4 regions of the Clostridium tanneri genome follow, and region 1 is predicted to be linked to each of the others. Evidence: riboswitches for the same ligand, from Rfam matches in the RefSeq annotation. Region 1 holds a riboswitch; each other region holds the start of a gene.
The links. A riboswitch is a leader RNA that binds a small molecule or an ion and turns the genes downstream of it on or off. The one in region 1 is predicted to bind S-adenosylmethionine.
Positions count from the first base shown of each region.

Region 2: another riboswitch for S-adenosylmethionine. It lies ahead of metK (methionine adenosyltransferase); the one in region 1 lies ahead of P8V03_RS12630 (Na+/H+ antiporter NhaC family protein).
Region 3: another riboswitch for S-adenosylmethionine. It lies ahead of P8V03_RS12045 (nitrite/sulfite reductase); the one in region 1 lies ahead of P8V03_RS12630 (Na+/H+ antiporter NhaC family protein).
Region 4: another riboswitch for S-adenosylmethionine. It lies ahead of P8V03_RS12095 (methionine ABC transporter ATP-binding protein); the one in region 1 lies ahead of P8V03_RS12630 (Na+/H+ antiporter NhaC family protein).

Region 1 is NZ_JARUJP010000014.1:83,616-92,055, forward strand. It holds gene adhE (bifunctional acetaldehyde-CoA/alcohol dehydrogenase) at 197-2,824, shown strand; gene P8V03_RS12620 (prolyl-tRNA synthetase associated domain-containing protein) at 2,877-3,368, opposite strand; gene P8V03_RS12625 (aminopeptidase) at 3,482-4,597, opposite strand; gene P8V03_RS12630 (Na+/H+ antiporter NhaC family protein) at 4,880-6,208, opposite strand; SAM riboswitch class I at 6,344-6,452, opposite strand; gene deoC (deoxyribose-phosphate aldolase) at 6,664-7,317, opposite strand; gene mscL (large-conductance mechanosensitive channel protein MscL) at 7,526-7,933, shown strand; gene P8V03_RS12645 (hypothetical protein) at 8,255-8,440, shown strand, end outside.
Region 2 is NZ_JARUJP010000005.1:64,887-73,326, forward strand. It holds gene spoIIID (sporulation transcriptional regulator SpoIIID) at 1-236, shown strand, start outside; gene mreB (rod shape-determining protein) at 336-1,364, shown strand; gene yyaC (spore protease YyaC) at 1,411-1,947, opposite strand; gene P8V03_RS05830 (hypothetical protein) at 2,060-2,746, shown strand; tRNA gene P8V03_RS05835 (tRNA-Thr) at 3,082-3,157, shown strand; tRNA gene P8V03_RS05840 (tRNA-Tyr) at 3,167-3,251, shown strand; tRNA gene P8V03_RS05845 (tRNA-Val) at 3,260-3,335, shown strand; tRNA gene P8V03_RS05850 (tRNA-Thr) at 3,356-3,431, shown strand; tRNA gene P8V03_RS05855 (tRNA-Tyr) at 3,444-3,528, shown strand; SAM riboswitch class I at 3,611-3,709, shown strand; gene metK (methionine adenosyltransferase) at 3,786-4,961, shown strand; gene recD2 (SF1B family DNA helicase RecD2) at 5,094-7,346, shown strand; gene P8V03_RS05870 (hypothetical protein) at 7,315-8,340, shown strand; gene P8V03_RS05875 (ComF family protein) at 8,313-8,440, shown strand, end outside.
Region 3 is NZ_JARUJP010000013.1:68,934-77,373, forward strand. It holds gene P8V03_RS12025 (4Fe-4S dicluster domain-containing protein) at 1-176, opposite strand, end outside; gene P8V03_RS12030 (adenylyl-sulfate reductase subunit alpha) at 160-1,866, opposite strand; gene P8V03_RS12035 (ABC transporter permease) at 1,983-2,750, opposite strand; gene P8V03_RS12040 (ABC transporter ATP-binding protein) at 2,662-3,501, opposite strand; gene P8V03_RS12045 (nitrite/sulfite reductase) at 3,543-5,213, opposite strand; SAM riboswitch class I at 5,469-5,580, opposite strand; gene P8V03_RS12050 (cysteine ABC transporter substrate-binding protein) at 5,662-6,534, opposite strand; gene P8V03_RS12055 (amino acid ABC transporter ATP-binding protein) at 6,561-7,304, opposite strand; gene P8V03_RS12060 (amino acid ABC transporter permease) at 7,323-8,003, opposite strand; gene P8V03_RS12065 (amino acid ABC transporter permease) at 7,984-8,440, opposite strand, start outside.
Region 4 is NZ_JARUJP010000013.1:79,617-85,768, forward strand. It holds gene pdxR (MocR-like pyridoxine biosynthesis transcription factor PdxR) at 1-99, opposite strand, end outside; gene P8V03_RS12075 (OmpA/MotB family protein) at 224-946, opposite strand; gene P8V03_RS12080 (motility protein A) at 970-1,755, opposite strand; gene P8V03_RS12085 (MetQ/NlpA family ABC transporter substrate-binding protein) at 1,976-2,797, opposite strand; gene P8V03_RS12090 (methionine ABC transporter permease) at 2,847-3,488, opposite strand; gene P8V03_RS12095 (methionine ABC transporter ATP-binding protein) at 3,481-4,446, opposite strand; SAM riboswitch class I at 4,731-4,843, opposite strand; gene P8V03_RS12100 (D-alanine--D-alanine ligase) at 5,017-5,919, opposite strand.

The DNA of each region.
Region 1 (8,440 bases):
TATTAATATTTTCTACAAAGTGGTAAAAAAGTAATTGACAGACTATGGATAATATTGCATAATATTATTCATAGCCGTAAAATTCAGAAATTTTTAGTTTGTCTGAATTTTTACTAAATTGCACTGGACAATCCAGGTGCTAATCATAAAATTATTGAATTAATTTTAAAAGTAATTAGAAAGAGGTGTGTTATACATGAGAGTAACTAATGTTGAGGAATTAATGAAAAAATTACAGGAGGTAAAATCTGCACAAAGAATATTTTCCACTTTCACTCAAGAACAGGTTGATGAAATTTTTAGACAAGCTGCTATGGCTGCAAATGCAGCAAGAATTCCACTTGCAAAGATGGCTGTCGAAGAAACTGGTATGGGAATAGTTGAAGATAAGGTTATAAAGAATCACTTTGCTTCTGAATATTTATACAATAAGTATAAGGACGATAAAACCTGTGGAGTTCTAGATTGTGATGCTGGTTTTGGTATTACTAAAGTTGCAGAACCAATTGGAGTAGTTGCTGCTGTTGTACCGACAACTAACCCAACTTCAACTGCAATATTCAAGTCCTTGTTGGCACTAAAAACCAGAAATGGGATAATATTCTCCCCCCACCCTAGAGCTAAGAAATCAACTATAGCTGCAGCTAAATTAATTCTTGATGCAGCAGTTAAAGCTGGAGCTCCAGAAGGTATAATTGGTTGGATAGATGAACCTACAGTTGAACTATCCCAGGTTATAATGAGAGAGGCAGATATAATACTTGCAACTGGCGGTCCTGCTATGGTTAAAGCTGCTTATTCATCCGGTAAGCCAGCAATTGGTGTTGGTCCTGGTAATACTCCTGCCATTATAGACGAAAGTGCTGACATAAAAATGGCTGTAAACTCAATACTTCTTTCTAAAACTTTTGATAATGGAGTTATATGTGCTTCTGAACAATCCGTTGTAGTTGCAGATTCCGTTTATAATGAAGTTAGAAAAGAGTTTGAAGAAAGAGGTGCTTATCTCCTAAAGGAAGATGAAGTAGAAAAGGTTGGTAAAGTAATATTAGTTAATGGCAACATTAATGCAAATATAGTTGGACAACCTGCTTACAAAATAGCTGGAATGGCAGGAGTTACTGTTCCTCAAAGTGCAAAGGTTCTTATAGGAGAAGTAGAGTCCGTTGAGCTAGAAGAGCCATTCTCCCACGAAAAACTTTCCCCTGTTCTTGCTATGTATAGAGCTAAGAATTTTGACGATGCTGTAAAAAAAGCTGCAAGACTTGTTGAATTAGGAGGACTGGGTCATACATCAGTATTGTATGTTAATGCGATGGCTTGTAAGGATAAAGTAGAAAAGTTTACTGCTGCTATGAGAACAGGCAGAACTTTAATTAACATGCCTTCATCACAGGGTGCTATAGGAGATATTTATAACTTTAAACTAGCTCCTTCATTAACATTAGGCTGTGGATCCTGGGGTAATAACTCTGTTTCAGAAAACGTTGGACCTAGACACTTAATAAATATAAAAACTATAGCTGAAAGAAGGGAAAATATGCTTTGGTTTCGAGTTCCAGAAAAGGTTTACATTAAATACGGAAGTCTTGGAGTAGCATTACAAGAACTTAAACCCCTTGGAAAGAAAAAAGCATTTATAGTAACTGATAAGGTTCTTTTTGAACTTGGATATGTAGATAAAGTTACAAAAATTCTTAGTGAAATAGGTGTTGACTATAAAGTATTTACTGATGTAGAACCAGATCCAACTTTAGAAACAGCTAGAAGAGGTACCGAGCAGTTAGCAAGTTATAAACCAGATACAATTATAGCAGTTGGCGGTGGTTCAGCTATGGATGCTGCCAAGATTATGTGGGTAATGTACGAGCATCCAGAAGTAAGATTTGAAGACTTAGCAATGAGATTTATGGATATTAGAAAAAGAGTTTACACCTTCCCTAAGATGGGCGAAAAGGCTATGATGATATCAGTAGCAACATCCGCTGGTACTGGTTCAGAGGTTACTCCTTTCGCAGTTATAACTGATGAAAAAACAGGAGTTAAATATCCATTAGCAGATTATGAGTTAACTCCAGATATGGCTATCGTTGATGCTGAATTAATGATGGGTATGCCAAGAGGTTTAACTGCTGCTTCTGGTATAGATGCTTTAACTCATGCTGTTGAAGCTTATGTATCCGCTTTAGCAACAGATTTCACTAATGGACTAGCATTAGAAGCTGTAAAAATAATATTTGAATACCTTCCACATGCTTATAATGAAGGTCAGACTAATATAGTAGCAAGAGAAAAAATGGCTCATGCCTCCTGTATAGCTGGTATGGCATTTGCTAATGCTTTCTTAGGTGTATGTCACTCAATGGCTCATAAGCTCGGCTCAACTCACCACGTACCTCATGGAGTAGCTAATGCACTATTGATCAACGAAACTATAAGATTTAATTCAGTAGATGCTCCAACAAAGCAATGTACTTTCCCTCAGTATAAATATCCAAACGCTAAAGCTAGATACGCTAAGATAGCGGATACCCTTTGCTTAGGTGGAAATTCTGATGAGGAAAAAGTAGAATTATTAATCGAAGCTATTGATGAGCTAAAAGCTAAGGTAAACATGCCAAAATCAATACATGAGGCAGGAGTTAAGACAGAAGCTTTTTATGCTAATCTTGATAAGATGGCAGAGCAGGCTTTCGATGACCAATGTACAGGAGCTAACCCAAGATACCCATTAATCAGCGAAATTAAGCAAATGTATATTAATGCCTTTGATAAAGCAGAAGCAATTTTAGAAGCTGCGGCAACAGATGAGGAAGAAGAATAAGACTAATGGTTATTATAGAAGCTGAGGTAACCCCTCAGCTTCTAATTTATTTCTAAAGCTCTATGTATTTGACATCGTTTTTACACCACTTAAGAAACTTTTCTAAATCAGAAAAAGATAATACAACTGTGGCTGTATTTACATTAGGATGAGCACCTATATATTCTAACTTTGATAAATCTTTGTCTATGATAACTTTTACCTTCTTATCTTCATTGTTAATCACTCCAAAGGGACTAACAGAGCCAGGCTTAAGCCCTAAGTTTTTAAGTAGTCTTTCTTCAGAAGCAAAGCTTAAAGTAGTACTTCCTATTTTCTCAGCAAGTTTTTTTAAATCTACTTTTTTTGATTCTTCTACTACAATTAAATAGTGAATATCTCCTTTTTTGTTACGAACAAAAAGATTTTTGCAGTGGGTTCCCTGAAAATCTATGTCTACTTCATCAAGTTCCTCTATAGTATAAACAGGCTTGTGTTCATACCTTGTATAAGAAATACCTAGTTCTTTTAGGACATCGTATACCTTTTGTTCATTTTCTAAAATCATTTTTATCTCTCCTTCGTTTGCTTTTTATAAAGTTAATTTTACTATATAAATCTGTTTTTGTAAAACTTTTCACAATATTAAAAAATGGTGGAGTATTCCCCACCATTTACTTATTTCAAGTTTTCAGGATTTAATCCTTTTAATTCCTCCACTACAAAAATTCCATCTTTTCTTATTAAAACATTATCAAAATAAATTTCTCCACCACCATACTCTGGTCTTTGAATATACACTAAATCCCAATGCACTGAAGATTTGTTTCCATTAAAGCAATCATCATAGGACGCTCCTGGCGTAAAGTGAATTGAGCCTGCAATTTTCTCATCAAATAAAGTATCTTTCATAGGCTTTAATATATAAGGGTTAACTCCTATTGCAAATTCGCCCACATATCTAGCCCCTTCATCTGTGTCAAATACCTTGTTTATCCTTTCAGTATCATTTGCAGTGGCCTTAATTATCTTTCCATCCTTAAATTCCAACCTTATGTTTTCATAGGTAAATCCATTATAAACTGCTGGTGTGTTATATGTAATGTATCCATTCACAGAATCCTTAACTGGAGCACTATAAACCTCTCCATCTGGGATATTTAACTTTCCGTCACATTTTATAGCATTAAGTCCCTTAATAGAAAAGCGTAAGTCTGTTCCCTCTCCTTTTATGTGAACTCTATCTGTTCTGTTCATTAGTTCTACTAGTGGATTCATAGCTTCTGACATTTTTCCATAGTCTAAATTACAAACATTAAAATAAAAATCTTCGAAGTCCTCTGTACTAGTACCTGCTGCCTGGGCCATTGCTGCTGTTGGATATCTTAACACTACCCATTTTGTCTTTGGAACTCTTATGTCCCCATGTACTGGCTGCCAAAACTTTTTCATCATTAGAGACATATTTTCACCTGGTACATCAGAAGTTTCTGTTAAATTACTTGGCACTCTTAATCCTATATAGGCATCCATGTCAGCCATTCTCGCTGCTTCATATTCAGCCATCATCTCTAACTGCTCTTCAGTGCAGTTCATGTATAATTCTCTATCCACCTCCGGAAGTTTGTTTGTTACAAAAGGAATTCCACCGGCAAGATAGGTTTGTTTTATAAGCTCAAGGGTTAAAGGATTTGGAGTACCTATAGTTTCAATTAAAACCTTTTCACCCCTTTGAATATTGCAAGAATAGTTAATTAAATTTTTTGCTAAAGTTATTATTCTAGGATCTTTCATATAAATTCCTCCTTTGATTTATGAAGTGGAAACTTGAATCAGATGGAGTTTCAACTCCATCTGATTCTTAGCTGAACGAATCCAGGGACGTAGCCGCTCGGAACGTAATCTTAGATAAGAGGGAGTATTAGAGCGGGTAGTCATTGGATAAAAATCTATGGTTTTATTATAGATAATTTTAGAAATAATTAACTGCAATAGCTATTATAGTACATATTATTTATTTTATCAAATTCTATGATATTTATCCAAAAAGTAAAAAGGGGAACCTCCCCTTTTCAGCTAAGCAACTTGCTCATTATCCAAATTTATTTTTTCTTTTATCGGTGTTAACTTTGGTAACCCAGTTAAAATAGCAATAATGGCACATATTCCCATAAGATATGGATAATATAAATATTTCATTACCAAAATTGGTGATATTTTTGCTACACCTGCAGCAACTAGTATTTGAGCTCCATAAGGTATAATTCCTTGTACAAAGCATGAAAAAGTATCTAATAAACTAGCAGTTTTTCTAGGGTCCACGCCAAACCTATCGGCAATATCCTTTGCTAAAGGTCCCACCATAACAATTGCTATAGTATTATTTGCTGTGCATGCATCTACTATGCTTATAAGAACAGATATGCCAATTTCAGCACCTTTTTTACTCTTAATTCTTTTTATAATAAAATCAATGATAAAGTCAATACCACCATTGTATTTAACTAATTCTACTATTCCGCTTATTAAAAGGGACATAATAACAAGGTCAGACATACCTGTAATGCCTTTGCCCACTGACTGAGCGAAACCTACTATATTAAAAGCACCTGTTGCAATTCCAACAACACCAGAAAATACTGTACCAAATATCAATATTAGGATTACATTTCCGCCTAATAGAGCACCTGCTAAAACGAAAATATATGGCAGCACTTTAACTAATGAGTAACTATAGGCCCCAGTTAAGGAAATTTCATTTCCACTTGTTATAACAGCAAGTATTATTGTAGTTAAAATAGCTGCTGGAAGAACTATCTTAAAGTTAACTCGAAACTTATCCTTAAGTTCACAGCCTTGAGTCTTAGTAGCAGCTATAGTTGTATCTGAAATCATTGAAAGGTTATCCCCAAACATAGATCCCCCTACCACTGCTGCTAAAGCAAGCTCTACTGGAACACCGGTCTTGGCAGCTATTCCTACTGCCATTGGAGCTATTGCGGCAATTGTTCCCATTGAAGTTCCTATAGAAGTAGAAATAAAACATGCGATGACAAATACTCCTGCAATCAATATGTTACCTGGCAATAGACTAAGTCCAAGGTTAACTGTTGAATCAACTGCTCCCATATCCTTTGCTACCTGAGCAAAGGCACCAGCTAATATAAATATTATACACATTAATATAATATTAGTATCTGCTGCCCCTAGGCAAAATCTCTCAAGTTTAGCATTAAAACTTTCCCTTTTATTCATAGCTAGGGCTACCAGTGCCGCTAACAAAAATGGCACAGTAACTGGAAGGGCATAAAAATCATTAGTTACAATTCCTGAAATTATGTACACTGCTACGAAAACAAAGAAAGGCAATAACGCCCACGGATTTCCTTTTTTACCTTCAATCATTATGAGTTCCTCCTCTTTTGTATTAATTCCAAACATTCACAACTATCAATCATCGGCAAGTTATTATAAGCTTTCACTTAATTTTGGACAATAAAAAAAACTTCTTGGAGATAAATCAAGAAGTCTATACCTCTCTCCTCATCTTCCAGGTAAAACCTGCTGGATTTAGCACCATTAAAAGCACAATATGCTTTTGGGTTGCCGGGTATCATAGGGCCAGTCCCTCCACCGCTCTTGATAAGAAGCAAATATTTAATTTTACTTTTGTATTATATCAATTTAATTAAATAAAGTCAATCATTATGTGAATTAAATCTACTAGAATATTTCATATTTCTCACAATAAATAAGAATTATAAAGACAGACTATATTCATATTATCCTAAAAGGAAATCTCCCGAATAAAAAAGAATATAGTCTTATTTTAACTATATTCTTTAGTTCAAACAATCTTATTACTTTGTAGATTCTTCTACTATTTTTATTCCGGCACTGGCACCTATTCTATTAGCACCAGCTTCTACCATAGCCATCGCTGTCTTGAAATCCCTTATTCCACCAGAGGCCTTAACCCCTACTCCACTTCCTACAGTTTTTCTCATTAGAGCTACATTCTCTACTTTTGCACCATCGCTGCTAAAGCCTGTTGAAGTTTTTACAAAGTCAGCCCCAGCCTTTACCGATAACTCACAAGCCTTTATAATCTCTTCTCTACTTAAAAGGCAGGTCTCAATTATAACCTTAACTAAGGCCTTTCCCTTTGCTTTATCTACAACTGCTTTAATATCCTCTTCAACAACAGAGTATTTCTTATCCTTTAAGGCACCTATATTTATTACCATGTCAACTTCTTCAGCACCATTGCCAATAGCATTTTCAGTTTCAAAAGCCTTAACTTCTTTAGTATTAGCTCCTAAAGGAAAGCCAATAACAACACAAGTTTTTACACCTGTTCCTTTTAGATTTTCCTTAACTAAAGCTGTATAGTATGGGTTTACACAAACAGATGCAAATTTATACTCTTTTGCCTCTTTGCACAGCTTTGTTACTTCCTCCTCAGTAGCCTCTGGTTTTAATATTGTATGGTCTATGTATTTTTGTATTTCCATCTATATTTATCTCCTTTCAAAATTATATCTAATTTTTAAAGTTATAATCAAATCTAAACCTATACTTCTATCTTACGCAACCTTCCTATTCATAATACCATAGTTTTGACTATTTTCACCTTTTAACACTAAATACTCTTAAATTCAAGTATATTATTTTCAAATCTTCAAACTCTATTTAAGTAAATTTAAAATAATATTAATGGAGTTGGAACTTATGTTTGAAGAATTTAAGAAATTTGCAGTAAAAGGAAATGTAATTGACCTAGCAGTTGGAGTTGTTATAGGTGGTGCCTTTGGCAAAATTGTCACCTCCCTAGTAAATGATATTCTTATGCCTGTTATAGGACTTTTATTAGGTGGAATAAACTTTACCAACTTAAAGTTTGTAATTCGCCCTGCCAAAGGTGGAGCATCTGAAGCAGCAATTAAATATGGTCAGTTTATTCAATCTGTTGTAGACTTTTTAATAATTTCTTTTTCTATTTTTATTTTTGTAAAAGCTATATACAGATTCAAGAAAAAAGAGGAAAAGAAGGAGGAAAAACTTCAAAGTTCTGAGGAAGAAAGACTCCTTGCAGAAATAAGAGATTTACTTAGAGATAACCTAAAGTAATGAATTTATGACCTTATTGTTCACTTTTTTATTGTTTATCTAAAGTTTTTAGCTCAAGTTAAGGATATACTTTATAGTATTACCGCTTCAATGGTAGATTTTTAATGAAAAAGCAAGCTATTTTATATTATTTCTTTAAATTGAAGGAAATAATATTTTTTTGCACAATATTAAAGGTTTAACATATACCTATTATATAGTATAATTTAACTCATACCAAAGATATTTAGTTTAAATTTATATCTAACTTTTAAATATAGAGTATGAATTTAATAGCTTCTTATCACATAAAATTATTATAGAAATTTGGAGGTAAAATTAATGTTCACTTTAATAATCCTAATATCCCTTGCCATATTTTTTATAGTTGGCTTCTTTGTGAGTGTACTAGCCCTTCCGCTGCTGGCAGCTATACTGCCTATTGTTATAGCCGTTGCTGTTCTTTCCTTTGCACTTAAATTGGTCTTTGGAGCTCCTTTATTTATTTTAGCTATAATTATCGCCGCT
Region 2 (8,440 bases), on a different contig from region 1:
AAAGAGTTTTAGAAGTTGCAAAGTATATCATAGGTTCAAAAGCTACAATAAGAAAAACAGCCAAGGTTTTTGGAGTAAGTAAAAGTACCATACACAAAGATATGACAGAAAGGTTACCTAAAATAAATCCTCAAATTGCGGAAGAAGCTAAAATAATATTAGATTATAATAAAGCAGAAAGACACATAAGAGGTGGCAAGGCAACTAAATTAAAGTATAAAGCTATTGAAGGTTAAAAACATTCCGATTATAATTAAACTATATAGATAATAAAAATAGACAAATTTCTTGCTTTTATTAGAAAAAGTTGGGGAAGAGTAGGAGTGAAAAAGGGAATGTTTTTTAGTATAGGAACCGATATGGGAATCGATTTAGGTACAGCTACAGTGCTTGTATACATTAAGGGTAAGGGAGTAATATTAAAAGAACCTTCGGTTGTTGCAATAGATAGGAATAAAAATAAGGTACTAGCTGTTGGCGAAGAAGCATGGCAAATGATAGGTAGAACACCTGGAAACATTGTAGCAATTCGTCCTTTGAGGGATGGGGTTATATCTGATTATGATATAACTGAAAAAATGTTAAAATATTTTATATCTAAGGCTTGTGGAAAGAAAAGAATGTCTGCACCAAGAGTAGTGGTTTGTGTTCCTTGTGAAGCTACAGAGGTTGAGAAAAGAGCTGTTATTGATGCGGCTAAGAATGCTGGTGCAAAAAAAGTGTTTTTAATAGAAGAACCACTGGCAGCAGCTATAGGTGCTGGTCTAGATATCACAAAAGCAAGCGGAAATATGGTTATTGACATTGGAGGAGGGACTACTGATGTTGCAGTTATTTCTTTAGGAGGAATAGTTGTAAGATCATCTATAAAGGTTGCAGGAGACAAGTTTGATGAAGCTATAATGAGATATATAAGAAAAGAACATAAGTTAATGATTGGTGAAAGAACTGCAGAGGATTTAAAGATAAATATAGGTTCTGCATTTGATAGAGAAAAAGTAGTTATGGAAATAAGAGGAAGAGACTTGATCTCAGGTCTTCCCAAGAATATAACTGTATCCTCAGATGAAATGAGGGAAGCTTTAAAGGAAACTGTAAATGCAATAGCAGAAACGACTCATGCTGTACTAGAAAAAACACCACCAGAGTTAGCAGCAGATATAGCTGATAAAGGAATAGTTATGACTGGTGGAGGGGCCTTGCTTAGTGGGCTTAGTGAGCTTATACAAGAGGTTACCAAGGTACCAGTGTATGTAACAGAAGATGCGGTATCCTGTGTAGCTCTAGGAACAGGTAAAGTATTAGAATATCTAGATAAAATGGAAGTTACTTTTATTGGAGACGATATAACTTTAATAGATTAAAATAAAAAGCAAAATCCTACGAATTATTAAGGATTTTGCTTTTTATTTATAATATTTTAGAAGAGTTATAAAGATAGTATGAATGAACTAGGCTATGGGTAATAACCTTGGCCATGCTTAATACTAAGTTTAATCTAATATTACTAGTATTAAATATTTCGTCATTATCATTGGAGTCCACTATACCTATGATAGAGGTCTCACCGACATTTGGTAGAGACTTGCCAACGCCTTTGCCGGGATGTACAGGGTAGTCTCTCGCCTGAATTTCTCCTATGCTCTCCGAATCACCAAGACATGCATCTATACCTATTATGTTACTATGAGGGTGCAGAAGTTTAATTTCATCTAATTTTCTATCAATATTTAAAGCATGTATTGGATCTGAAATTGTACCATATACAGGAAGAGGAAAGTTTTTAGATGTAAGTAAGGTTCCAATTAAGGGACCAAGACAATCCCCTATACATCTATCAGTGCCAATACATACTATAATTGTATCCTCGTTAATATAGTCTTTTAAAAAGTATGCAATTTCATAATATGCTAGTGGATTCTTGTAGTTAGCTTTTACCTTATTCAATAGATACACCTCCTTAATAATTTATATGAAGATGTGTTATGAAATATTAAGGGAAAAAGAATAAAAAATTTATTTAGTGGGATAATAATATGATGCAAGGAAGGTGTGTTATATGAATAAGAGAGTACAAATATTAGCAATAGTTTCATCAACTATTATATGTGTATTTATTATGCTGTGTTCAGATAAAATTTATATGTATAAAAACCTAATAGTAGATACCATTGAAGAAAGCAGTAATAATAAAAAGGTAAGTAAAGAAGATGAAAAAAAACCAGCTGAAAATCAAGATATAAGTGAGTTGCTCAAAAGTAAAGATAATATTGAGTCAGTGGTTATAAGCGATAGCTATAAAAAAATTAAGATGGATTCTTTAGCTAGGCAAATAGAAGAGGATAAAATAGACTTTTTTGGTCAAGATAAAGTTGATTATGGAAAAGAAGACAAGAAAGATGTGGTTAATAAGAGTGATAACTTTGGTAAAGATAACAAATCTAGTATAAGCAAGGGATATAATAAGAATGGTGAGATAAAAAAGGAAGATATACCTGTTTTTAATACTGTATCATCAAAGGATAAGGTTAACTTAAGTAGCTCTGATAAAACAAAAATACTCTTAACAGCCAGTAAATTGTCTGTTGTTGACTATGAAAAAGTAAAGGAGTATCTTTCTAGTGGCAGCAATAAAGATATAAAAAGCGCATTAAAACTACTTAATCAGAGGCTATCTGATAAAGATTATGAAAAGGTAAAAGATGTGGCAAATAAATTTTTAGGTGAGGACATTGTAGAGCAGTAGCGCCAGAATAGTTTCTGGTATTTTAGTGGAAATATATAGGAGCTTTATCGCTGAATCCTCTAGATACTGCTTTGGTAAAGGGCTAGTTCAAGCATAAATCAACGGTGGTTTCAAAGCATTTCTAGTTGTGAATTCGCCAACATTTCAATAGTAAATAATCTGCATTTAAAAAATGATTACGTGAGTTATATTGAGGTAATTGAAGGTACATGGAGGAAAATCAACTAGAATTCACTAAAGGGGCTATAATCGAATTTGAAAATAATATGGTGTCGTTATATAATAATCCATGTCAGCGGCGTTGAAAAACAAACCAAAGACAAAACAAATAATTAGCTGGCATAGCTCAGCAGGTAGAGCAACTGACTTGTAATCAGTAGGTCGCGAGTTCGATTCTTGCTGCCAGCACCAAAAAAATATGGAGGAGTTCCCGAGTGGCCAAAGGGGGCAGACTGTAAATCTGTTGTCAGTGACTTCGATGGTTCGAATCCGTCCTCCTCCACCATAAATTAAGGGCGCATAGCTCAGCTGGGAGAGCACCTGCCTTACAAGCAGGGGGTCACAGGTTCGATCCCTGTTGTGCCCACCATTAAAAACTTAATTAAATTAGCTGGCATAGCTCAGCAGGTAGAGCAACTGACTTGTAATCAGTAGGTCGCGAGTTCGATTCTTGCTGCCAGCACCAAAAAAAAAATATGGAGGAGTTCCCGAGTGGCCAAAGGGGGCAGACTGTAAATCTGTTGTCAGTGACTTCGATGGTTCGAATCCGTCCTCCTCCACCATAAATAAAGCACTTAAAGGTGTTTTATTTTTTTAACATAATATGTACTAAATGTATAATACATAATTAAAATATGAATAATACTCTTATCAAGAGAGGCGGAGGGACAGGGCCCGATGAAACCCGGCAACCAGCTTTATGCTAAGGTGCCAATTCCTGCAGCGTTGACTGCGAGATAAGAGAGTTGTTAAGTTTATTAACCTCTTCTTATTAATAGAAGAGGTTTTATTTTTGATATAATAAAACGGAGGGATAAATATGAGAAGGCTATTTACGTCTGAATCAGTTACAGAAGGACATCCAGATAAAATTTGTGATCAAATTTCAGATGCTATTCTTGATAGTATATTAGAAAAAGACCCAAATGGAAGGGTTGCTTGTGAGACATCAGTTACTACTGGAATGGTTATGGTTATGGGAGAAATATCAACTAATTGTTATGCAGATATCCCAAGAATAGTTAGAAAAACTATAGAAGAAATAGGATACACAAGAGCTAAGTTTGGGTTTGACTGTGATACTTGTGCTGTACTTACTTCTATAGATGAGCAATCATCTGATATAGCTATGGGAGTAGATGAAGCTCTTGAATCTAAAATGGGTGAAATGGATAGAATGGAAGCAATAGGTGCTGGAGACCAAGGTATGATGTTTGGTTTTGCTACAAATGAGACACCTGAATATATGCCTATGCCAATAAGCTTAGCTCATAAGCTTTCAAGAAGATTATCAGAAGTAAGAAAGAATGGAACTTTAACTTATTTAAGACCGGATGGAAAGACACAGGTTACTGTAGAATATGAAAATGACAAACCAGTTAGAGTTGACACAATCGTAATCTCTACTCAGCATGATCCGGAAGTGACTCGTGAGCAAATAGAGAAGGATTTATTAGAACATGTAATAAATCCTATAATTCCAGCTGAACTTTTAGACGATACAACTAAGTATTTTATAAACCCAACAGGAAGATTCGTTGTTGGAGGACCACAAGGAGATGCTGGTTTAACTGGAAGAAAAATAATAGTAGACACATATGGTGGATATGGTAGACATGGTGGTGGAGCTTTCTCAGGAAAAGATCCAACAAAGGTTGATAGATCAGCTGCATATGCTGCAAGATGGGTTGCTAAGAACCTAGTTGCTGCGGGTGTTGCAGATAAGCTAGAAATACAAGTAGCTTACGCTATAGGAGTTGCTAAGCCTGTATCTATTACTGTAGACACTTTTGGAACAGGAAAAATTGAAGAGAACAAGATAATAGATATAGTTAATAAGGTATTTGATTTAAGACCAGCAGCTATAATTAAAGAATTAGACTTAAGAAGACCTATTTACAGACAAGTAGCAGCTTATGGACACTTCGGAAGAACTGATGTTAATGTTCCATGGGAAGCTTTAAGCAAGGTTGAAGATATAAAGAAATACTTATAATAAAAAGCTCTTATGCATATGCATAAGAGCTTTTTATTAGCTAAGAATTAACAGTGAATGGTGAATAGTTTATGTTATAATTATAATGAAGAAAAGAAATAGGAAATAACTAAAAAAATTAGGAGAGATCTTATGCAGGAAGTACAGGGTATTGTAGAAGATATAATATTTCAAAATGAGGAAAATGGTTATGTAGTAGCAAGGATTAAGTCCGAAAAAGAAAACATAACAATAGTAGGTTGCATACCTTATATATCAGAAAACTTAAACTTAAGACTGTCTGGGGAATGGGTATTACATCCGAATTTTGGTCAGCAATTTAAGGTAATATCCTGTGAAGAGATTGTACCAAGTTCTACTGTAGGTATAGAAAAATATTTGGCCTCTGGAATAATATCCGGGATAGGACCTGTAACTGCAAAAAAGATTGTTGAAAAGTTTGGAGAAAAAACCTTAGAGATTTTGGATAATAATATAGAAAGATTGAAAGAGATAGATGGGATAGGCAAAAAAAAGATAGCATTAATATGTGAATCTTATTCTAAGCAGTATGAAATTAGAAATATGATGATTTTCTTTCAAACTTATGGAGTTTCACCTAATCAGTGCGTAAAGATACATAAAAGGTTTGGAGCAGATTCAATAAAAATTGTAAAGGAAAATCCATATGTGTTAACTGAAGAGATTTCTGGAATAGGATTTAAAACTTCGGATAAGATTGCAAGAAGTTTGGGAATAGAACCTAGCTCTCCTTTTAGAATACAAAGTGGAATAAAATATCTGATAAATCAGTTTTGTGCATTGGGTAATACCTATATACCTTTGGAGATATTGATTAAGGATGGAATTGATACTCTTGGGGTTACTAAAGAAATAATTGAAGAAAATATATACAATGCACAAATTGATGGCAAGATAAAATTAGAGCAGGTTGATAACAAGATATGTGTATTCTCAATTCCATATTACTATTGCGAATTAGGAGTTACAAAAAAGATACTTTCCCTAGCGTTAAGTAATTATGATGATATGGATATAGATGTTGATAAAGAAATAAGCCTTTTTGAGTCAGGAAATAATATAAAGTTTGCACCCTCTCAGAAGGAAGCGATAAGAGGAGCAGTAGAAAATGGAATTGAAATTATCACAGGAGGTCCTGGCACAGGTAAAACCACTATAATAAATTGCATAACTGAAATTTTTGAAAAAGCAAATCTTAAGGTTTATATGGGAGCTCCTACAGGAAGAGCAGCAAAGAGAATGACAGAAGCAACAGGCAGAGAGGCAAAAACTATTCATAGGCTTCTAGAGATGGGAATAAGTGAAGAAAATGAGAATCTACTTTTTTCAAGAGGTGAAGAGGCTCCGTTAGAATGTGATGTGATTATGATAGATGAGGCATCAATGATAGACATTGTTCTTATGAATAATCTTCTCAAAGCTGTATCCTTAGGAACTAGAGTTATAATTGTAGGAGATGTGGATCAGCTTCCATCAGTAGGTCCGGGAAACGTACTTAGGGACTTAATTGAGAGTAACTGTATAAAGATAGTTAAACTAAAAGAAATTTTCAGGCAGTCTGAGGAAAGCATGATTGTAGTAAATGCTCATAAAATTAATGGAGGAGAATTGCCTGTATTTAATAAAAAGGATAAAGATTTTTATTTTATAAAATGTGATGACCAAAATAAAATAATGGATACGCTGATAGCACTTATAGATAGCAGGTTGCCTAACTTTAATAAAAAATGGAACAAAACAAAGGATATTCAAATTCTTTCTCCTATGAGAAAAGGAGTTTTAGGAGTATCTAACTTAAATAAAAAACTTCAACATATATTAAACCCTGAAGATAGTGAGAAGAAGGAAAAAGAATTTAGGGATATGATATTTAGAGTTGGGGATAAGATAATGCAGACTAAGAATAATTACTCCTTGAAGTGGTCAAGGATAGCTGGAGACGGTGAAAAAGAAGGAGTAGGAGTTTTTAATGGTGATGTTGGATATATAGAGGACATAGATGAAGAGAAACAAACTGTAGCAGTAATTTTTGATGAAGAGAGAAAGATAATATACGACAATGTTTATCTAGATGAAATTGATTTAGCTTATGCTATAACCATACATAAAAGTCAAGGAAGTGAGTTCCCAGTAGTTGTTATACCTGTATTCATGGGACCACCACTATTAATGAATAGAAATTTGCTTTACACAGCTATAACTAGGGCAAAACAATTGGTGGTTCTAGTAGGAGACATAAAGGCTGTTAAGTCTATGGTAGATAATAATAAAAGCTTTGATAGATATTCATTATTAAAACATAGAATAGTGGATATAATGGAGAGTGAAGATAATGTTATTGTTCAAGAGGAAAAGCTTAACTGAAGAAAAAGATAAGGTTAGTGAGAATATACTAAATTGGGGCATTGGAAATGAACGCTTTTTAAACGTAGTGTCACTTCCCTATAACTCACCAGAAATTTTTTTGGAAATAATATTATATTACGTAAAAAATGAAAAGTCTGTAGTTTATATTACCAATGAATACCCGGATAATATAAATATATTAGAACTTATAAAAAGAAGAACAAATTTTAGAGACTATTCTTATGTGAGAACATCAAAGGCAAATGTGAATTCTAGACTAAAAGTGTGCGACTTTGCTAATGCGATTAAGTTGAAAGAAAAGTTTGATCTTGTCATATATGATGATATAAGGAGTTTTCCCACTTATAGTAAGTATGAAGTATTAGATTTAGTGTCCAAAATGTGTAATGAAAACACTAAAATAATATATTACTCTATTGAGGGTCTATTCAGAAATGAGAGGGAAATACTTATACCTGTAAAAGATGCTAAAATTCCTATAATTGAGCCAAGAACCATACTGACTAGAATTGATATAAGTAAGGATATCCCATTTGTCATATATGATTATTTGAAGTGGTCTATAAATTCTAATAGAAAAGTTATTATATGTGTTCCAGATGAAGAAAAGGTAGAAAATGTATATCTTTACATGAAAAATTATTGCAAAAATATTAGCAAAAACATAGTTCCCTTCATTAAAGGTAAATCTGATAAAAAATTAATTTCAAACTTTACAAAGATAAAGAGAATGGTGATTGTTACCAACGAATTTGAAGAAGTTCTTTCTAAGGTAGAAAATGCAGATGTTATGGTCTACTTTGCAGATGACTTTGAATTTAACTACAAAAAGCTAATATACTTCTGTGCTAGCGTTGGAAGAGGAGAAAAAGAGTGGAAAGGAGAGGTTATATTTTTGGCAAATGAAGAAACCAGAGATATGGAAAAAGCTAAGGATATAACTAGAAATTTTAATAAAGAGGCATGGGAAATGGGATTGTTAAAAATTTAAGATTTCTATGGGACTGTGTACTTCAAGTCATTTACTCAACAGATGAAAATTGTGTTCTCTGTGGGCAGGACTTATTTGGAGAAGGTTTTATGTGCAATGA
Region 3 (8,440 bases), on a different contig from region 1:
TATAAGTAAATTGCAGATTTGTTACATTCTTTTACACAAGAACAGCATCCCCAACAGTCCTTTGGATATTTTATATAGGTCTTTCCATCGCTATCTAGCTTTATAAGACTTCCAGGGCAGACAGATAAACATTTTTTACAGCCTACACATTTTTCTTTATTAATTTTTATGCTCATATGTCTCACCTCTTCCCACTAAATCTCTGCAAAATGTAGTAAGCTTTCCATTTACAAGCCTTGAGTTGACATATTTAAGCCATTCATCACTTTTCTTTGGATAATCAAGATTTTCCGCAAAACTGTGCCATCTAGTTTCTTTTCTCGCTCTTAAATGGGCAATCACTGATTTGCAAAGAGTTAGTCTTTCTCTTAGCTCATATATAAACATCAACTGGTGCATATCCTCTGCATGTAGGTTATTGCTTAGTTCAGTAATCTGTTCAATTTTTTCCTCCGCTAGTATAAGCTGTTTTTCATTGAATTGATAACTGCTGCCAATTCCCCCTGCATAGGCATCCATTACCTTTTGCATAGCCTCCTCTAGTTCTTCCGTAGAGAATATAGGATTCTTAAAATTTAATGTCTTTTCTACTTCCTCTTTTTTTAACGCTATAAGTAAATCTTCCTCTGCTTTTGATAAATCAACAGTATTAATTTCATTCTTTTCTATTTCCTCTACTGCAGCTTTTGCTGCAATTTCACCTTCCACCAATGCACCTGTAACATACTTTTGTGGACAGCCACCTGCTACATCACCTGCTGCAAAAAGACCTTTAATTGTGGTTTGTCGTTTTGTATCAACCCAATAACCGCTTGCAGTGTGACCTCCTACTATATATGGCTCTGTTCCTTCAATTTCCACATTCTGTTCACTTGGATTCTTCCCTGCTTCTACCCACTTAAGAGTCTGACTTGGTGCCATATTTAAGTATGCTTTTTTCAATTCTTCGTCCTGAGAAGTACTAATGCCTTCTGTTCCTAAATAGCAAGGTCCTCTACCCTCCTGGTTTTCCCTTACCGTTCCATATACTCTTTCAGAAGTAGTAAGACCATATTTAGTCTCATAAACCTCTCCTTTTGAGTTAACCTGCTTAGCTCCTACCCCCTGTGCAATAGTTCCAGTAGGAGCTATAGTATCTTTACACCTTAATGCAATAAATCTCATCTCAAAGGTAGTCATCTCCGCACCAGCACGAATTCCCATAGCATAGCCTGCTCCAGTATTGAAAGGCGGATACCACATCTTGTGTCTTGAAAAACCTGGGTTATTAGGCTTATACAATCCTGCTGCACCACCAGTAGAACATATTACTTTTTTTGCCCTAATTTCATAAAGAGTCTTCTCTTCCACCCCGACTGCAAAGGCTCCTAGTATCTGATTGTTTTTTACAATATAATCAATGACGTTGACCTGATTCATAACCGTTACATTAGGTAGCTTTTTCACTGCACTTGCTAAAATAGGCTTTATATTCTCTCCATTAATTTTTATGTTTCGATTTCCTCTGGCTAAGTACTCTCCATTTTCATCTTTTAAAATAACAAGTCCTAAATCCTCAAGTTTTTTAGTCACTCTATTTAAGCCCTGGCACATTGTAAGAAGCAGATCTTCTCTTACAATATTATCTGCATCCTTCTTTGCATAATCTACATAGTCTTCCGGTGTTCTACCCTTTACAATATAAGCATTAATTGCATTGACTCCAGCTGCTAGACAGCCACTTCTTTTAATATTGGCTTTTTCAAGAATTAGTACTGAAGCATTGGAATGTTCTGCTATAGTCAAGGCAGCGTAGCAGCCTGCAGTACCTCCACCGATAATTAAAATATCCGTTTGTAGCTGTTTTACTTTTACTTCTTTTTTCATAGGCCACTCCTTTTTACATAATCATTTATAGAACATTTTCATAGATAAACAAACTAAAGTTTCACCTATTCACAATATATCCTGGCAGGTAAGCACAACTTTAAATTTGTTTATGCCTAAGCTTTTCCCAGTCCAAATTTTCGTCTTATAGAGGATTCAATATTTTCAAATACAATTCTATCTATTAAAAGCCCAATTACGATAATTACTACCATAACGGCTACAATTTCATTTATATCGTTATATTTCTTTCCATGAGTTAATATCTCTCCTAGTCCGCTCATGGAAGAAGCTATCATTTCTCCAGCAATAAGTCCCCTCCAAGCAAAAGCCCATCCTTGTTTTATTCCTGATATAATAACCGGAATAGCTGCTGGGAAAATAACTTCCTTATACAAGGTATAGCCTTTAGCTCCCGTCATTTCTGCTACTCTAATATAATTAGGATTTAAATTTTTAATACCACTTTCTATAGACATAGATACAGCAAAAACTGAACCTATGATTATTACAAAAAGAATTGCTTTTTCATTTAATCCAAACCATAAAACAGCAAAGGGTACCCAGCATACATTAGGCATAGTCTGAAGAGCCCCTATTAACTTAGCAAAGTTATCTCTTGTAGCTTTAAGTTTTAACATGAATAACCCTATAAGCAATCCTATAAAAAGAGAAATTATATATCCTGATAAAAGTCTCCTCAAACTTATCATAACTGCTGTGCCTAAAGTGCCACTTTCTATTAGCTTTGAAATATTTTGAAAAACCTTTAGTGGAGAAGGAAAGTTAATAAACCTATAGGCCAATTCCCACACTACTACTATCATCATATAGAATAGAATCTTTTTCCAAATTCCACCCTTCATCATATTCTGATTTTGCAACCTTCTCCACCTCCTTTTTAAACTCTTTCATGATTTTAGATACCATATAAGTTACATCCATATTGGCTATTTGTCGTGGTCTTGACAGTTGTATTCTAAACTCTTTCTTTTCTGAATCGAGGCTTGCTGGCATGAGAATAATTCTATCAGCTAAAAGTACAGCTTCCTCAATACTATGAGTTATAAATACCACTGTTTTTTTTGTGTTCCACCAAATTCTTTGAACCTCTAGCTGAAGTAGTTCCCTAGTTTGACTATCAAGAGATGAAAAAGGTTCATCCATAAGCAGTATATTTGAATCTAAACAAAGTGCTCTAGCAATGGATACTCTTTGCTTCATCCCTCCAGAAAGTTCATGGACAAAAGAATCTTTAAATTTTGTAAGATGCATCATTTCTAAATACTTTAATGCTCTTTCTCTTCTTTCACTTTTAGGAATTCCTGCAACCTTCATTCCAAATTCCACGTTATCTATAACCTTTAGCCAAGGAAAAAGTGCATGTTCTTGAAATACAACTGCTCTATCTGGCCCTGGAGAGTTTACCTCTTTTCCATCAAGAAGTACTTTTCCTTCTGTAACTTTTTCAAAACCAGCTATTATATTTAGAAGTGTTGACTTTCCACATCCTGATGGTCCTAAAATACACACAAATTCTCCATCATTTACAGTTAAATCTATATTTCTTAGTATTTCAAACTCCTTATTAGCTCTTTTATATTTCTTACTTACAGCCTCAATTCTTAGACTCAAACTTTCCCCCTCCTAAACATTTATACAACTATTTGCAACACTTATTTTTTAACACCAAACTTTTCATCTGCACCAAAGTCATAATACAAATCAGGATTTTCATTAAAACTCTCCAAACTTGAGTGCTTGTCTATTAATTCTTTTATTTCCTGTGACTTATTCTCTAAAAACTCTTCAAAATCCTCAAAGCTTAAATCTGCTTTTAGTGCTGCTAATTCTAAAAGAAATGCTGGTATCTTCTTAGCTGGAATGTCTCCATAAACTTCACCTATCTTTGCAATGCCTGCTCCAAGCTTTCCTCCAAAGGACACTGCATAGGCTGGAACAAGTCCATCTTCAGTACGCTTTCCTCTCCCACTAAGTCCAATCATTCCCTGCTGATGTTGACCACAGGAATTAGGACATCCTGATATAAATAACTTTGGAAGTGCACTTTTTATTCTTTCATCTACCCCACTAAATATGTCTCTTATAGCCTCAAGGAGATTTTGTGAAAGACAAAGACCTAAGGAACAAGTAGCATGTCCTATACAGGAAACCGAGTTATCTATGTTGTGTCCTGATGAGATATTTAAAGTCAAGTTTATTAGCTCCATTGCATCCTTCTCTTTTAAGTCTCTTATAACAAAGCCTTGTGTTGTTGTTAGTCTTATAGATACTCTGTATACTAAAGTATCTAAGAATTGAAGGATTCTGTCTAAATCTTCTGCTGCTATATTGCCACCCTGTGGATGAATATATACTGAATAGTACCCAAGCTGCTTCTGTGCAAATAATATGTTTTTATATTGCTGATTACTTTCCATAGTTCTTCTTACTTCTTCAACTGTCTGTATAGGCTCTTGGTCAATTCTTATGTCCTTTTCATCTATTTTAAAATCTAAATCTATCTCCTCTTTAACCTTTTGAAGCTGTGAGTTAAATAACTGAAGGAAGTTTTCTTCCCCTAATCTATGCACAATGTATCTTATCCTAGCTTGATGCCTATTTGTCCTATCTCCTTCTTTCTCAAAGACTTCTTTCATAGCCTGTGCATAGTATAAAACATCCTTATCTTCTATGAAGTCTGCAAGTTTTAATGACATTCTAGGTCTTCCCCCAAAGCCACCTCCTCCATATACTTCAAAACCCTTTACACCATTATTTATCTTTGCTATAAAGCCTAAATCAGCCATTGTAGCATTTCCAGTGTCTTCTGGAGTATTTGAGAAAGCTATCTTGTACTTTCTTGGAAGCTGCAGGGCAGTTGGATCTTTCATAAGGTGGTTTATAACTCCCTTTACATAAGGCGTTACATCAAAGACCTCATCTATAGATACCCCAGACAGTGGAGAACATCCTACATTTCTCACTGTATCCCCACAGGCCCCCTTTGTAGTTATACCAACCTTTATCACTTCCTTCATAATGCTATATATGCTGTCTATCGGCAGTGCTTGAAATTGTATGTCTTGTCTAGTTGTAAAATGCATTCTTCTATATCCATATCTTTTAGATGCCTCACTTATGGACTTCAGCTGATTTAGTTCTATAACTCCTCCAGTAGCTCTCAACCTTACCATATAGGTACCTTTAACTCTTTGCTTGTAAACCCCCATTGCAACAATTCGTTTTCTGTATTCAGAGACATCTAACTCATCTCTATCGCATAGTTCAGCACTTTCTTTAAATTCATCTATACTTTTTAAAATTTTATCTGTTATTTGTATCATGCTCTTTCTCCTTCTTTAATTTGTTAATTTATAGTTTTGCATTACTAAAGTTTTACTTTAATAAAGTCTAATAACTACAGTTATATACGTAAAACAGGTTATAACACCATATCCTCCCCCCTATACAAACATTTAGTTTAAATATATAAGTTGATACTTACATAAACATAAAAACTAAAGGCTGCTTTTCTTTAAAACAAGAAAAACAGCCTTTGATTTTAAGACAGAATATATCTAACCTTAAAATAACCATTTTTCTTATCTGCCAGGATACTATATCCTGCAGGAATTGACACCGATACATTCAAATTTAAATGCCGGTTGTCGGGTTTCATAGGGCCAGTCCCTCCACCACTCTTGATAAGAGTATTAGGTATAACATTAAAACTATTAATTTTAAATTATTGTATACCTAATAATTGGCTTTGTCAATAAATTTGTAAATTAACTATTGCAATTTTCCACCTTCAATTACAATGTCCTCTTTACTAGCTTCTCCATATGTGTTTTTTAATGTTTCATCATAAGCTTTGTGTACAAAATTCTCTTTACCTAGAGTTTCAAGTTCCTTATTAATCCACTCAAGAAGTTCTTTGTTTCCCTTAGCAACAGCAGGTGCTATTGTATCTTCTCCTCCGAATTTTGGTACTCCAACACTAAATCCAGGGTTCTTTTGTGCCCATGCAAGTACTTCCGTATTATCATTAGCTATAGCATCGCCACGTTTGTCCTTTAAAGCTTCAAATATTTCTGAGTATTGATCATATTTAACTAATTCTACCTCTGGCATATTTTTTGTAAGATAAGTTTCAGCAGTTGTTCCTTTTGCAACAATTATCTTTTTCCCCTTTAATTGATCAACAGATGTAATTTTAGCGCTATCTGGTGATACTACTCCAAGAGAAACCTTCATATAAGGATTTGCAAAATCAACCTTTTGCTTTCTCTCATCTGTAACAGTAAAGTTTGCCATAATTATATCTACTTTTTTAGATTGTAGGTATGCAACCCTGCTTGCTGCATCAACTAGTACAAATTCAACCTTTGACTCGTCTCCTAAAAGATCCTTTGCAAATCTTCTAGCAATATGAACGTCAAATCCCTGACTTTTACCATTTGAATCTACATAACCAAAAGGCGGCTTGTCGCTAAATACACCAATTTTAATAGTACCTCTTTTCTTTATTTCCTCAATAGAACTACCTGTTGTTTCCTTTTTGTTTTCCGTTGAAGCTGTCTTTGAAGCACTACAGCCTACTAAACCTCCTACTATAAATGTAGCCGCTAATAATGTTGTTAAGATTTTTTTTACATTTTTCATTATAATCTTCCTTTCCTTTGTAAAATTTAATATTGAAATACATTTAAAAATTGTTTAGCACGCTCTGTTTTTGGATTAGTAAAAAACTCTTGCGGTTCAGATATTTCACATATCTTGCCTCCATCAATAAAGACTATTTTGTCAGCAACAGCCTGTGCAAAACTCATCTCATGAGTTACAATTATCATTGTCATTCCTTGTTTTGCAAGGTCTAGCATAACCTCTAAAACTTCTCTTACCATCTCTGGATCAAGAGATGCTGTTACTTCATCAAAGAGCATTATTTCAGGATTCATACATAGGGCTCTTACTATTGCTATTCTTTGCTTTTGCCCACCAGAAAGTTCCCTTGGATAAGAATTCTTACGGTCAAGTAAACCAACTCTTTCTAACAGTTTTTCTGCTTGTGTCATTATCTCATCCATAGGCCTTTTCTGAACTTTCATTGGCCCTAAAAGTATGTTTTGAATAACAGTCATATGAGGAAAAAGGTCATAGCTTTGAAATACCATTCCAATTTTTTGACGAACTTCTTGCCAATTAACATTTTTATCCGTAAGACTTTTCCCGGAAAATTCAATACTGCCTCCTTGAATACTTTCAAGGCCGTTAAGACATCTAAGCAGAGTGCTTTTGCCACAACCTGATGGTCCTAAAACAACTACAACTTCGCCTTTATGTATATTAAGATCAATACCTCTTAATATCTCCTTTTGTGCATATTCTTTATGTAAATTCTTTATTTCAAGTAATACCTCATTATTTTTCATATAAATTACACTGCCTCCTTAACTGTTCCATTTAGCTTCTAATGTCTTTGATAGCCTTGATAAAGGATAACAAATTATAAAGTATAGTATGAATATAACTCCGTAAACCCAGAAAGATGCTGCAGGTACTTCTAAGCGAGAAAGCTCTATAATCTGCTGGCCTATCTTTACAACATCTATAACTCCTATCAAAACTACTAATGATGTAGTCTTAACCATTCTTGTAGCTAGATTTATGGCACCTGGAAGCATTCTTCTTATAGCCTGTGGTATAAGAATATACCTGTAAAGTCCCCAAAAGTTAAGTCCAATAGCCTTTCCTGACTCGATCTGGTGTTTCGGTAAAGATTCTAGGGCACCTCTTACAATGTCCCCCATCTCTGCTGCCCCCCAAAGACTAAATACTATGATAGAGGCGGCTTCACCACTTAACTGTATGTTCAATGCAGTAGTAGCTCCAAAGTACACAATAAACAGCCAAACAAGAACTGGTATTATTCTAAATAATTCAAGATATATACGACTTATAACACCTACAACTTTTGATTTTGATGTTCTAATAATGCCGAATACTATACCAAGTAAAGATCCTATAAAAATTGATATAAAGGCAATTCCAATAGTGACCAATAAACCATCAAATAATAAACGTTGAATATTCATTCCATCAAAAATCACCTTAATGCCCAAATTCTGCATAACGCACCTTCCTTTCTATCCAAGTAAGAAGGAGTGATAAAGGTAAAATTATAATCAAATAGGAAACTACTAGCATTAGTAAAGATTCAAAGGTTTGATAATACATTCCTATTAAGTCTTTTGTTACATTCATTAAATCTAAAATTGATATTGCACCTAAAATGGAAGTTTCTTTTAGTAAAAAAATGCAATTAGCACTTAAAGATGGTATGCTTACTGAAAATGCCTGAGGCAGTATTACATATCTAGCCAGTTGAAACTTAGAAAGTCCAAGACTTAGACCAGACTCGATTTGAATTTTGCCAACAGCTTCAATACCACTTCTAAAGGCTTCGGACATATAACTTCCTCCTAAAAAGGATAGGCCGATTATAGCACAAGTATTTTCACTTATTTTTATACCTAACTTAGTAAATCCATAGTATAAAAAGAATAAC
Region 4 (6,152 bases), on a different contig from region 1:
ATTTTGCCTCAGCATACCACTTAAAATCATATCTTTTATATAATCTTTAATTTGAATATAAACCGGTGTATCCTTGTCTAGTTTCATATCTAAAAACATACTATACCTTCACCTCAACTATATTTTACTATAGAGAGTTCTTCTATGAAATGAAAATAACTGCATAAATTCTAACATTAAGAATTTATATAGTTATTTTATATGTTAAAACTTATCTTACAAATTATTTTGATCTATCCTTTTTTATAAATATCTCTATTCTACGATTTTTATGTCTACCTTCTTCTGAATCATTTAAAGCAACTGGGTGATGTTCCCCATAACCAGAAACCTCAAATTTTTTAGCATCTAATCTTTCACCTTCAGGTAACTCATCTGTGAATAATCTCACAACACTTATAGCTCTTGCTGTTGATAACTCCCAGTTACTTTTATACTCACTATTTTTTATTGGGATGTTATCTGTATGACCTTCAATTTTAACTTGTTTATTATACTCTCTTAAAATGCTAGCTATCTGACGAAGTAAACTTCTAGAGTTATCCTTTAAAACTGCTTTTCCAATATCAAATAGAAACTCATCTTGAAATTGCAAAAGTATTCCATCATCCCTATTAGAAATGGTTACCTGACTTTTTAATCCTTTTTCATCGACTACTTTTTTCACTTGCTTATATATATTGTTCATATCTTTAGTAGCCTGAGCTGTATCTATTTTAGAAATAGAATCCCCAACACTAGGGTTTAAACTTTCTTTTTGTTCCGCAACTCCTATATCACTTAAAGATGCTTTTATAGCTTTAAATTTGTGTGAATCAACGCTGGACATGGAGTACAATAAAATAAAAAAACATAGCAATAACGTAACTAAGTCTCCATAGGTAGCTAGCCATTCATTTCCACCACCGCCATCATCATCATCATTAAATTTAAACTTGTCATCCATTCTTTATTCTCCCTTGTATTATCCTAATTATTTTGAATTGAGTATTGCTTACCATATACTTCTACTTCATCTTCACCTAAAAATGCAAGAAGTTTTTCTCTCATTACGTTAGTATTTTCACCTGATTGAATGCTTATAAGTCCTTCTACAATCATTTCTTTTTGAAACAATTCCTCTGCAGTATTTGCCTTTAACTTTTTAGACATAGGCATGAAAAGCATATTGGCAAGCATAGATCCGTAAAATGTAGTAATTAGTGCAACTGCCATCTGTGGTCCGATAGTTGACGGATCAGATAAAGTTTTTAACATATTAATCAGTCCTATTAAAGTACCAATCATTCCAAAGGCAGGAGCTAAAGCTGCTCCAGTATCCAATAAACTTCTATTATTTTTATGTCTTTCATTAATTCCCCTCATCTTGAGTCCTAGAACCGTTCTTACAACCTGTGGCTCAATTCCATCTACCACCATCATCAATCCCTTTTTTATAAATGGATCACTTACTTCTTCCGCTATCTGCTCTAAACCCATAAGTCCTTCTTTCCTTGCCTTCATAGACCACCTTGCTAGCATTTCTATAACCACTAAAGAGTTTGTACTTTTCTCCCTAAACACCAAAGAAAATAGCTTAAAAAGCTGTTTTACATTCTCTTTCTTACTACTTAGTAGAAGAGAACCAATTGTGCCTCCGAAGACTATAAATATAGATGGTATATCTATAAAAGTAAGAATAGACCCTCCTGTTAATATACCAAAAAGTACAAATAGCACCGCAAGGGCACTTCCTATAACTGAAATAATATCCATGATAACCTCCATAATTCTGCAAATATTAAATATTAACTGGACAATTTGCTTAAATAAATTACATTCAAATTACATACATTTCATTTTTCGTCTAATTTAGTCAATAACTTTATAAAATTTTACATATATCTCATATTTTCGCAATTGTTTGTAAATTAATCCAATATAAAAACACTATGAAATCTTGATAAATTCCATAGTGCTTTTACATTTATTTTGTTTAAAATGCTGGTATTATGCTGCCCTTGTATTTTTCTTCAATAAATTTCTTAACCTCTGGAGAATTAAGTGCCTTAGATAAAGCCTGGATATATGGCTTGTTTTTGTCATCTTGCTTAACAGCAAGTACATTTGCATAAGGTGAATCTTTAGATTCTATAGCTATTGCATCTTTTAATGGATTTAATCCAGCTTCTATAGCATAGTTGGTGTTTATAACAGCTGCCTCTACATCTCCCAGTACTCTTGGAAGTTGAGGTGCTTCCATTTCAGTAACTTTTATATTCTTCTTATTTTCAGTAATATCCTGTTTGGATATAAGTTCTCCGGCCTTTAACTTTATAAGTCCTTCTTTCTCCAATAGCCTTAAAGCTCTTGCTCCATTAGTAGGGTCGTTTGGAATAGCAATTTCTGCTCCCTCTTTAATTTGATCTAGTTTTGTAATCTTCTTTGAATACACACCCATTGGCTCTATGTGCACTTTAGCTGTATAGTCTAGCTTGGTCTTTTTTTCTTCATTAAATTTACTTAAATATGGAACGTGCTGAAAGAAGTTTGCATCTAATTCTCCTTCATCCAATGATGTATTTGGTGTTACGTAATCTGTGAATTCAACTATTTGAAGGTCATATCCTTCCTTTTGAAGTATTGGTTTTACTTGCTCTAGTATCTCCTTATGGGGTACAGGTGTTGCCCCTATCTTTATTACCTTCTTATCATCGCTATTTGAAGCAGTCGTTGCTGTCTGTTTTGCTCCGCATCCTGATAAACCCAAAACAAGTATTCCTGATAAAACTATCGATAAAATCTTTCCTTTTTTCATATTAAATTCCTCCTAATTTTTATTAATTATATTAAAATATAATTTATAACTATTTACTAAGCTTCTTATAGATAAAATCCCCCATGCTCTGGAAAAGCTGCACAATTACAATGAGGATAACAACGGTATAAATCATCACATCTGTTTGGAATCTATAGTATCCATATTTAATAGCTACATCTCCTAGTCCACCACCACCGATGGCACCAGCCATAGCGGAATATCCAACTACGCTAATAACTGTCAAAGTAACTCCCAGTATTATTGATGGAATGGCCTCTTTAAGAATAACTTTAAAAATTATCTGCCAATTACTTGCTCCAAAAGACCTTGCAGCTTCAATTACTCCTGGATCTACTTCTTTCATAGCTGATTCTATTATTCTTGCTGCAAAAGGTGCAGCTGCTATAGTTAAGGGTACAATAGCTGCTGTTGTTCCTATGGTTTTTCCAACTACTAACTTGGTAAATGGGAATATAGCTATCATCAGTATTATAAAGGGGAAGGATCTTAGGATATTTATTATAAAATCCAAGCCTTTATAAACAACCTTATTTGGTTTTAACCCCTTTTCACTTGTAATAACAAGTATAATTGCAGGTATAAATCCTATAGCAACTGCTAAGATGGTAGAAACCATAACCATGTATAAAGTTTGCCCTAAGGCAGTCATTAGAACCTCTCTAAGCATTATCAATCACCTCCCAAGCTATAGATTTTGAATTTAAAAACTGGCAAATATTTGTCTTGTTATCTTCTGTAGTATTTATAACAAGACTTCCTAATACGTTATCCCTGAATTTTTCCAGCTTCCCCCAAACTATTGAAAAGTCTATATTAAGTTCTCTTGCCATAGATGTTATAATCGCCTGCTGACTTTGTTCTTTCGGAAAGAATAATCTTATGTTGACTCCCTCCTCAGGCAACAGCTCCTCCTCTCCAAGCAGCTTTTCCAGATGCTTGTCTGGCTTTAAAAATAACTCCTCTGCATCACCTAAGCTTTTTATTTCCCCCTTATCCATAATGGCTACTTTTGAGCATATCTGTTTTACTACCTCCATCTGATGGGTAACAATAACAACTGTTATGTTTAGTTTTTCATTTATCTCTTTAATTAAATTAAGTATAGATTTTGTTGTATTTGGATCTAGTGCTGAAGTTGCCTCATCACATAATAAAATTTCTGGTTGAAGGGCAAGAGCTCTGGCTATAGCTACTCTTTGCTTTTGTCCTCCACTTAGATCTCTTGGCATGCTGTTCATTTTATCCTTAAGGCCTACAAGTTCTAGCAAATTTGTAACTCTTGCATTTATTTCAACTTTGCTATAGTTCCATACCTCTAGTGGAAGAGCTACATTTTCATATACATTTTTTCTATTTAAGAGATTAAAGCTTTGAAATATCATACCAAGCCCCTTTCTAAAGCTCCTTAATTCCCTTTCACTTAGCTCTTCTATTTCTTTACTCATAACTCTTATGCTGCCACTATCATAGCTTTCAAGCCCGTTTAGACATCTTAAAAGAGTTGACTTTCCAGCACCACTATGTCCAACTATTCCTACAATTTCACCCCTTTTTATATCTAGACTTACCTCTTTTAAAACTTTTGTATTAGAAAAACTTTTATTTACATCTTTAATTTCAATCATCTAATTTCTCCTTCCTAATTATCTAAGCATACTCCGTAACGTTTTTATTTTACAATGGTAAACTATTAAAACTTCAACTTTGTAAAATTTCACATTATTAAAGTGAAATTTGTATGTAATATCCAAGATCTACTTTGGTTGTGCCTAAGATAGTTGCCCAATATTGAATTTTAAAATTAAGCCTTTAGTACTACATTTCCTCAGAAGATACCTTCTAGGAAAATAGCAGATACACAAAAATTAAAGCCCGAGGAAAACCTCGAGCTTAAAATCTCAACGATATCCTCTCATCTTCCAGCTTACGCTGTAGGAATTAGCACCATTGTATTATTGTTTAAACAACAATACTGGTTGCTGGGCTTCATAGGGCCAGTCCCTCCACCTCTCTTGATAAGTTCAAGTTCTTTATTTAATTTATGTGTTTAATTATATCAATGTAAGTTTACACTGTCAATAAAAATTATTGAAATTTTATCTTTTCAAATAATTTTTATATCTTTGACATTTTTGATGTAAACAGAATCCGGTGAAGGTTCTTCCCCACCGGACCTAAGTTTCACCTTTACAAATCTATCTTACTTCTTTCAAGGATAATTCTGTTACTTTATCTAATAAATCACTGTAAGACATATTTACAGCTTTTGCCCCTTTAGGGAATAGACTATTCTTTGTCATTCCAGGTAAAGTATTTAACTCAAGTAAATAAGGTACGCCTTCCTTTATTATCATATCTACTCTTACGTATACACTGCATTTTAGAACCTTCCAGCATTCTAATGCCATTTCTTCAATTTTCTTTTGTAAGCCTTCTTCAAATTGTACTACTATTTCATCTGAGCCTCCATCAGCATATTTTGCTGTATAGTCAAAGAATTCAGCTTTAGGTTTAATAGCTATTATAGCTATCATTTTTCCGTCTAACATACAGCAAGTTATTTCATCGCCTTTTATATACTTTTCAATCATAACTTCCTTATCGTAATCTAATGCTAAGCTTACTGCACTTTCTATATCTTCTTTTTTCTTAATCAAGTTTGTAGCTACACTAGAACCACCACTATTTGGCTTTACGAACACTGGGTATCCCATCTTATCTATATAATCATAGTCTATCTCATCTACACTTCTAACGCATAACCAATCAGCAGTATTTATTCCTGACTGTCTTAGTATTCTTTTAGTTATATCCTTATCCATACATATTCCGCTGGTAAGTGGTCCACAGCCTGAGTATGGAATGTCCATTGTTTCCAGTACAGCTTGTATTGTTCCGTCTTCACCAAATTTTCCATGAAGAGCAATAAATGCAAAATCTATATCTTTAGCTTTTTCCATTACATCATCTTTTTTATCTATAACTATAGGAACAACCTCATATTTATCCTTATTAAAGTATTTAACTATTTCTTTCCCTGAGTTTAAAGATACTTCTCTTTCTGAGGATACTCCTCCCATAATAACTCCAATCTTCATTTTCATTCCTCCATACACCTTATTTACTTTTCTTAATAATATTGTATTAATATTATTGAAATAAGTTAAGTACCACCTTTCCTCTATTTTATAATAAAAGTGGCTTCATTAGTATAAGAAACTCAGCTTTTTTAAGAAGTACTGAAAATAAGCTAAACTATTTATGTATAACAGGCTATTTTAACTGTTGCAGTTTTGGATAAGTATGTTAAAGTAATAGTAGAACAATTAAA